Regions from separate parts of the Nonomuraea sp. NPDC003707 genome, predicted to be linked through region 2. Evidence: riboswitches for the same ligand, from Rfam matches in the RefSeq annotation. Region 2 holds a riboswitch; the other holds the start of a gene.

Region 1 (4,202 bases), on a different contig from region 2:
GGCGGCACCGGGCGTACCGACCTGCTGGGCGCCGAGCATGCCCGCACCCTGGCCCGCCACCAGCACGCCTCCGCGCGGCGGCTGTCCGGCCTGCTGCCCGACGGCGCGCGGCTCTGGCCGACGCACGGGTTCGGCAGCTTCTGCGCGGTCACGCAGTCCGGCGCGTCCGCCTCGACCATCGGCCGGGAGAAGGACGTCAACCCGGTGCTGCGGATGGAGGCCGACGACTTCGTCACCCACATCCTGGAAGGCCTGGACGCCTACCCCGCCTATTACGCCCACATGGGCGCGCGCAACGCCGCCGGAGCGGAGCCGATCGACCTGACCCCGGCGCGGCCGGCCGACAGCGCTGAGCTGCTGGCTCGCCTGCGGGCGGGCGAATGGGTGGTGGACCTGCGCTCACGCAAGGCGTTCGCGGACCGGCATCTGGCCGGCACGCTCAGCTTCGGCCTGGACGGGCCGATGGCGACCTGGCTGGGCTGGCTGGCCCCGTGGGGCACGCCCCTCACGCTGCTCGGCGAGTCGGCCGAACAGGTCGCCGCCGCCCAGCGCGAACTGGCCCGCATCGGCATAGACCGCCCGGCCGCCGCCTCGACCGGCTCCGTCGAACAGTGGGCCGGGCACAACCCGGACCTGATCGCCGACCTGACCACCGCGACCTTCGCCGACCTTGCCGCCGCCCGTGCGGGGGAGCCGGTCGGCGGCCCGACCGTCCTGGACGTGCGGATGGGCAACGAATGGCGGGCCGGTCACGTGGCCGGCGCCGTGCACATCCCGCTGCCAGAGCTGCCGGGGCGCCTGGCCGAGGTGCCGGAGGGAACGGTGTGGGTACACTGCGGCACCGGCTACCGGGCCGCGGCGGCCGCGAGCCTGCTGGCCCGCAGCGGCCGACAGGTGGTCCACATCGACGACGCCTACTCCCGGGCCGCCGACGCCGGCCTGCCCATCACCGCCCCCGATGAGGCCCCCTCTTGACCACCCTCGGCCCCGGCGACACCGGTACGCCTGCCGGGATCCGGTGACCCGCCGGGGCCGATCGACGTGCGGACCCCCGGAGCGTTGGAGTCCGCCCGCCTGCCCGGCTCCCGCGTGCCCGACGGCGCCGCGGACGTCAAACGACGGGGCTGGAGTCACGATTACCCGTAGAACGGAGTTTTGTCACAAGGGCAACGCATGAATAGCCTGTCCCACCCGTGCCGAGATCATAAAGGCCCGGAAGCGACTCCCCCGATTTTTTGCCAAGCACCAGAATCCCTACAGGCACGGCATTTCAGCGCCGCCCAGTCGCCGACACCCGCGAATCAGATTTGCACTACTTGCACCATCTATGGATATATGTCTATCTTTTGCCTAGTTGCGGCACGGATGTGGCGCCCTTTCGCCGCATCGTTGCCGCTTCGTTGACCGGACCGCGCGCTGCCCGAAGAAGCCCTTCGGGGACAGCGTCCGGCCGCCGAATCCGCGCCTCGCGGAACCGGGGACCCACGTTCTTGGGGTGAATCGGACGCCAGCCCAGGCTGCGCCATGTAGGGCACTTCCAGGCCCGAACCCGTCAGCTAACCCGGTAGGCGGTATGGAAGCAAGGAGTCAATGCCTCATGTCCAAGCCTCGGCTTGCCACAATCGCCTACATCCTCAAGAATCACCGCGATCTCCTCACCAAATACCTCAGCTTCGCCGTCGCCGTCGCGATCCTCGCCGCAACCGCCGCCATCGCCACCTTCGCATTCGCATCGCCCACCGCGCAGAACCCGGTGCCGGCGACTCGTCAAGCAGCCGGACCCCTCATCTACGGCCTGGACATCTCCAATTACGAGCCCCTGTACGACTGGAATGCCAGCCCGGCCAAGTTCGGCATCATCAAAGCCACAGAAGGCACGTCCTTCCGCGACGCCTCATTCGCCAGGCACTGGCGCGAGCTGGGCAAGAAGGGCATCGTGCGCGGGGCTTACCACTATGGCCATCCCCGCAACAATCCCATCGCGGAGGCCGAGCACTTCCTGTCCGTGGTGAACTCGCAGCCCGCCAAGGCCGGCGACCTGCTGGTCCTTGACCTGGAGACCGCGAACGGCAGATCCGTCGCCGAGGTCAACGCCTGGGCCAAGACGTGGCTGTCGTACGTGAAGGACAAGACGGGGATCACCCCGATGTTCTACAGCGGCTGGAACTTCGCCAACAAGTACGGCAAGGGCCTGTCCGAGTACCCGCTGTGGGTCGCCCACTACAGCAAGGCCAAGGGGGCCATCTCCCCGCCCGCCGACTGGAAGTCCTGGGCCATCCACCAGTACTCCGAGTCCCCTGTCGACCAGAACGTCTCCGCGCTGACCGCCGACCAGTTGCGCGGCCTGGGCCGCCCCACGGCCTGAACCCACACGGCGGGTCCGCACCGCGATCGGGTTGCTCCCAGGTGAACGCCGCCCCGCGTGCTCCTCTCGGCCCGGAGGAGCACGCGGTGGACGCCGGTCACGGATGGCACCGGTGAAGGCCGCCTCGGACAACGGCTCAGCGGACCCCGGCAGTCTTGCCCCATGCAAATCTTGCACAATGCCATGAACACTCCCGCACCCTCCCGCGTATCCCTCAGTGACCGGCGCCACTCACGAAGGCCGCGTCCAAGGGACCGGAAGGGGATGACGGCGTATGCGACTCCTCGACAGCCGTCGCGCTCTCATCAGTTGCGGCATTGCCGCCCTCTGCACTCTGACCGCCTGCGCCGGCTACACGCCGACGCCCGTCTCTGACACCGTCGGCCTCAGCACCGAGCCGACCGCCGTCGAGACCGGACCGACCGACGCACCCACGGTCCAACCCGTGGAGGAACAGCCGGAGGTCCGCACCCGGCAGACCAAGTGGGGACCGCTGTCGGAGGCCGACCAGGAGCTCATCAAGAAGGTCCGGCTCGCCAGCCTGTGGGAGATGCCCATGGCCCAGGACGCGATACAGCGCGCCAACAGCGCCCGCGTCCGCCAGGTCAGCAAGGAGATCGCGGCTCAGCACGACATGCTCGACGGGCAGGTTCGCGACGTGGCCGCCAAGCTGAAGGTCAAACTGCCGGTGAAGCCCACGCCTCAGCAGCAGGACTGGATGACAGATATTTCCGGCAGGTCCGGATCCGCCTATGACAAGACGTACGTCAAATGGCTGCGCCTGGCGCACGGACAGATCTTCACCCTGATCGGCACGGTACGCGGCACCACGCAGAACACCCTGGTGCGGCGCTTCTCCGAACAGGCCAACGCCGCGGTGCTCAACCACCAGCGCCTCCTGGAGAGCACCGGCCTGACCACGCCCGAGAGCTTCCCCACCCCGTCCATCTGACGACCGGGGGGGAGCCCGCACGGCTTCCGGCCGCCGCGAAGTGCTCAGCGGGCATCGGTCGGCGGCTCAACGCCGCGCGAGCAATTCAGACAGCGGACCAGCCCAGCGGGTTCGGCACGTTCAGGGGTGGCTCGCCGCCCGCCTCGTTGAAGGCGTTCATGGCCGAGATGAGCGCCCGGCGCTGCCTGGCCGACATCCGCGCCACGATCGCGCCGATCTCCTCCCTGCGGCGCGCGGTCACCTCGTCCACGATGCGGCGTCCCTCGTCCGTCAGCCGCATCAGGCTCTCGCGCCGGTTGTGCGGATTGACCTCCCGTACGATCAACCCGGCGGCCACCAGCCGATCGGCCATCCGCATCGCCGTGGAGGAGTTGACGCCCAGCAGCTCCGCCATCGTGACCAGCTTGGTCTCACCATGGCCGGCCAGCACCACCAGCATCCTGAACTGCGGCAACGTGACCCTGTCCCCGACCGCCCCCAATGACCTCACCGCGACCGCCACCAACAGCCGCGACCCGGTCAGCACCGCCGTGACGACAGCCGAAAGATCCTCTCCCTGCGCCTGGAGGTCATCGTCATCCTTCATAGGCACTGTTGTACATGCGCGGGACGGATCACGGGCACGAGATCCCCATCGTCCGCAGCACCTCCGCAACGCCAGGATCAGGAACGCCGTCGCCGGCGGGGTCGCGTCTATGGTGCGGCGGTCGGCCGGCCGAGCGGTTGCAGCAGCAGGTTGACGGCTGCGCGGCCGGCTTCGAGCGCGGCTTTGAGGGGCTGGCCGTCGCGGGTGAGCCGCCCGATGCGCGGGGAGTCAGGCGCGGGCCGCACGGACAGCACCGCAGGATCGGGCGCGGCCTGGCCGTCGGCGGGTGGAGGGGTCGT
Region 2 (4,202 bases):
TGGAATCGGAGACCGACAGGGAGCTGGTGACGGCCGCCAACCGGCTGGTCATCCCCGCCGACCACACGAAGTGGAACACGGTCGGCATCAGCACCATCGCCGAGCTGACCGAGGCCGACGTGGTCGTCAGCGACGCGGGGCTGCCTGAGGACGCACGCATGGAGCTGGCCGAACGGGCCGGAGAACTGATCATCGCGGAGGGCTCGTGAAGCGCACCATCACCCATCTGGCCGACGGCCGTGAGCTGATCTACTTCGATCAGCGGGACGACGCCGACCGGAGCGCGATCGACCGGCGGGTGCTCGACCCCCGGCCGGTGGCCTCCGAGCTGCGCTACGACCCGCTGACCGAGGAGTGGATCGCGATGGCGGGGCACCGGCAGACGCGCACGTTCCAGCCGACCGGCTCGGCGAGCGAGTGCCCGCTGTGCCCGTCGTCGGACACGCGCTCGTCGGAGATCCCGGCGTACGACTACGACGTGGTGGTGTTCGAGAACCGATTCCCCTCCTTCTCCACCAATTTCGGGACTTATACAGACGTGGGGGGCCTGAGTGAGGTCCGGCCGGGAGTGGGGCGGTGCGAGGTGGTCTGCTTCACCTCTGAGCATTCGTCGTCGTTCTCCCAGCTCTCCGACGGCCAGGTGGAGCTGGTCATGGAGGCGTGGGCCGACCGGACGGCCGAGCTGTCCGGGATCGAGGGCGTGGAGCAGGTGTTCTGCTTCGAGAACCGGGGCGAGGAGATCGGCATCACGCTGGCCCACCCGCACGGCCAGATCTACGCCTACCCGTACGTCACGCCCAGGACCAGGCTCCAGCTCGCCGCCGCCAGGCGCTACACGAAGGGAAACCTGTTCGCCGACGTGCTGGCCGCCGAGCGGGCCGCGGGGACGCGCGTGGTGGCCTCCAACGAGTTGTGGACGGCGTTCGTGCCGGCCGCCGCGCGGTGGCCGTACGAGGTGCACATCTACCCGCACCGGCAGGTGCCCGATCTGGCCGCGCTGACGGAGGAGGAGCGGTCGGCGTTCGCGCCCCTCTACACCTCGGTGCTGCGGGCCTTCGACGACCTGTTCGGCGTGGTGATGCCGTACATCTCGGCCTGGCACCAGGCGCCCGTGCGGCAGGACCGCGAGCTCGGCTACCTGCACCTGGAGCTGTTCAGCATCAGGCGGGCGCCGGGCAAGCTCAAGTACCTGGCCGGGTCGGAGTCCGCCATGGGGGCGTTCGTGAACGACGTGCTGCCGGAGGAGGCCGCCCGGATGCTTCGATCACAGGTAGATCACTATTAGATTTCTAATGGGGGTCGCGTTACTCGTGATCTACCACTAATATCCCTTTTGTGCCTGGCCGTAACAGCAGGCACACGCCTAATCCCGGGCGAGTCGCCCGGGAGCCGGGGACCCACCCGCACCTGGGGTGAATCCACTTCGGTGGTAGGGCACGCAGCTCCCAGCCCGAACCCGTCAGCTAACCCGGCCGGCAGAGGGAGAGGAACATCCACGTGGCGGCTCCGTCCCCCGCGACTCTTGCCATCGGCCTCGTCGCCGCCGCAGCCGTCGCCCTCCTGCCGGCGACCGCGGCCTCGGCTGCCCCCAAGCCGTCGGAGGCCGAGCTCCGCACCCAGCTCAAGCAGCTCAACAGCAAGATCGACAAGCTCATCGAGAAGTACAACCTCAAGCGTGTCGAGCTGGCCAAGGCGCAGGCGGCCGCCAAGGCGGCCAAGGAGCGGCTGGCGGCCGCGGAGAAGGCGCTGGCCGCCGCCGAGCAGCGGGTCGGCGACCTCGCCAGGATGCGCTACCAGAACCACGACCCGTCGCTGCCCTCCGTCCTGATGGTCCAGAACGGCGGCGGCGCCGCCCTGCTCGAACAGCTGACGGCCGAGCAGCAGGCCCTCGTCCAGGGGGTGGCCAAGGCCCGCGACGACAAGAAGAAGGCCTCCGACGAGGCCGCCGCGCTGGCCACCCAGATCGGCGTGGACGCCAAGGACGTGACCGAACAGCGCTCCGAGGCCGAGGACGTCATCGACGACATCAAGAAGAAGCTCCAGGACCTCGTGCCGCTCGGTCCCGGCCGAAAGTCCGACGGGAGCTGGGCACCGGAACTGCCCTCGGGCTCGGACAACATCACGGCCCGTACGCGGCTGATGAAGGCGGAGCTGGCCAAGAACTTCAAGCTGCCGTTCACGGTGGGCTGCTTCCGCTCGGGCTCCAGTGGCGAGCACCCGCTCGGGCGGGCCTGCGACTTCATGATGAGCACCGGCGGGACGATGCCCGCGGCCATCAACAACGCCCTGGGCGACCGGATCGCGGATTGGGCGCTCAAGAACAAGGGCAAGCTCGGCGTCAAGTACGTGATCTGGAAGCAGCGCATCAACATGGGCTCGGGCTGGCGGGCCATGTCGGACCGCGGCAGCGTCACCGAGAACCACTACGACCACGTCCACATCTCGATGTACTGAGCTGGATAAGGTCGGACATCATGACTGACACCCGAATCCCGCCCGCTCTCACCGGCGACGAGCGGACCACGCTGAACAACTGGCTCGAATGGCACCGCGGCACCCTCGCCGTCAAATGCGCGGGCCTGTCGGACGATCAGCTGCGCCTGCGCTCCGTCTCACCCTCGACCATGTCCCTGCTCGGCCTGGTCCGGCACATGGCGAACGTCGAACGCTCCTGGTTCCGCCGCGTGCTCAACGGCGAGGACCTCCCCAAGCTGTGGGACAAGGACCGCGACAACGACGCCGACTTCAAGGAAGTGGACGCCGCCTCGGTCAAGGACGCCATCGTCACGTGGGAAGAGGAGATCGAGCGCGCCCGCGCCATCTCGGACGCCAGGCCGCTGGACGCCGTCGGCGACCACAGAGGGCAGGAGTGCACCCATCGCTGGATCCTCATCCACATGATCGAGGAGTACGCGCGGCACAACGGTCACGCGGATCTGCTGCGCGAGCGCATCGACGGGGTGACCGGAGAGTAACGAGACCGATGATCAGGGCTCGGTGCGGAACAGCGCCCACACGGCCTTGCCGCCGCGGGCCAGCGGGTCCCAGCCCCAGCACTGACTGTAGGTCTCGACGATGTAGAGGCCGCGCCCGTTCTCCGAGATGAAGTCCGGCTCCTTGGGGCGCGGCACCTCGTCGCTGGGGTCGGCCACCGCCAGCAGCACGTGCGGCTGTACGCGCATCAGCAAGAGCTCGATCTCCCGCCGTCCCGCCGCGTACATCGCGTAGCGCACCGCGTTGGTCACGAGCTCCGACACCACCAGCGCGGCGTCGTCGCTGAGTTCGTGCAGGCCCCAGCCCTTCAGGGTCGAGCGGGTCACGTCCCTGGCCGTCTTCACGGAGTCGGCCTGAAAGGGCAACGGGCACGAGGTCGTGTACGGCTTGCCACCCATGAGCAGGTGGTCGAAGCCCACGTCACGGGTGATTTGCAAGGCATCGGCAGTGGCCAGAGGATCCTCCACCATGCTGCCGATACCTCCCCGTTCAGTCCGACTTAGTGCATGTTTGGCCCAATATGCACTAAGCCATCATGGGTCACGATCGCTGCACCTGCAAGACCCAAATGCACGTGCACTTGCATTGTGCAGTAGCAAGCGGCGTTTTGGGGCATAACTCTGCTAATCGGACACGGGGTTGAGACCTTGTCATACCCGGCAATGTGGTGTCACTGTGTGTGCGGACCTTGATAGGAGGCAAAGTGACGCAGAACCAGCCGGGTTCCGGACCGACGGCGCTGCGCATCCTCCTGGGCTCCCAGCTGCGCAAGCTCAGGGAAGCGAAGAACGTCACTCGTGAGGAGGCGGGCCACCTCATCCGTGGCTCCGAATCCAAGATCAGCCGCATGGAGCTGGGCCGAGTGGGGTTCAAAGAACGGGACGTGGCGGACCTGCTGACCCTCTACGGGGTCATCGACAAGCAGGCCCGCTCCGCCGTACTCGACCTGGTCGCCACCGCCAACGAGCCTGGTTGGTGGCACCGGTTCAACGATGTCCTGCCCACGTGGTTCCAGGCGTACGTCGGCCTTGAAGAGGCCGCCGCCAGGATCAGGACCTACGAAGTCCAGTTCGTGCCAGGACTGCTGCAGACCAAGGAGTACGCAAGGGCCGTCGTGACCGCCGGATCGGCGGGAATCGGGGCCGAGGAGATCTCCAGAAGAGTGGATCTCCGGCTGGAGCGCCAGCGGATGTTCGACAGGCCGGACG

Evidence for each region. Region 2 has a riboswitch for cyclic di-AMP ahead of ACWDRB_RS65885 (coiled-coil domain-containing protein). Riboswitches for the same ligand answer to the same signal wherever they lie in the genome.
Region 1: linked by a shared signal. The riboswitch ahead of ACWDRB_RS49050 (glycoside hydrolase family 25 protein) and the one ahead of ACWDRB_RS65885 (coiled-coil domain-containing protein) in region 2 are both predicted to bind cyclic di-AMP.

The regions. Positions count from the first base shown of each region.
Region 1 is NZ_JBSFNK010000030.1:74,002-78,203, forward strand. It holds gene ACWDRB_RS49045 (MBL fold metallo-hydrolase) at 1-975, shown strand, start outside; cyclic di-AMP (ydaO/yuaA leader) riboswitch at 1,442-1,586, shown strand; gene ACWDRB_RS49050 (glycoside hydrolase family 25 protein) at 1,598-2,365, shown strand; gene ACWDRB_RS49055 (DUF4142 domain-containing protein) at 2,640-3,317, shown strand; gene ACWDRB_RS49060 (MarR family winged helix-turn-helix transcriptional regulator) at 3,403-3,903, opposite strand; gene ACWDRB_RS49065 (patatin-like phospholipase family protein) at 4,011-4,202, opposite strand, start outside.
Region 2 is NZ_JBSFNK010000080.1:8,067-12,268, reverse strand. It holds gene ACWDRB_RS65895 (DeoR/GlpR family DNA-binding transcription regulator) at 1-209, shown strand, start outside; gene galT (galactose-1-phosphate uridylyltransferase) at 206-1,285, shown strand; cyclic di-AMP (ydaO/yuaA leader) riboswitch at 1,351-1,492, shown strand; gene ACWDRB_RS65885 (coiled-coil domain-containing protein) at 1,498-2,454, shown strand; gene ACWDRB_RS65880 (DinB family protein) at 2,475-2,975, shown strand; gene ACWDRB_RS65875 (ATP-binding protein) at 2,988-3,464, opposite strand; gene ACWDRB_RS65870 (helix-turn-helix domain-containing protein) at 3,698-4,202, shown strand, end outside.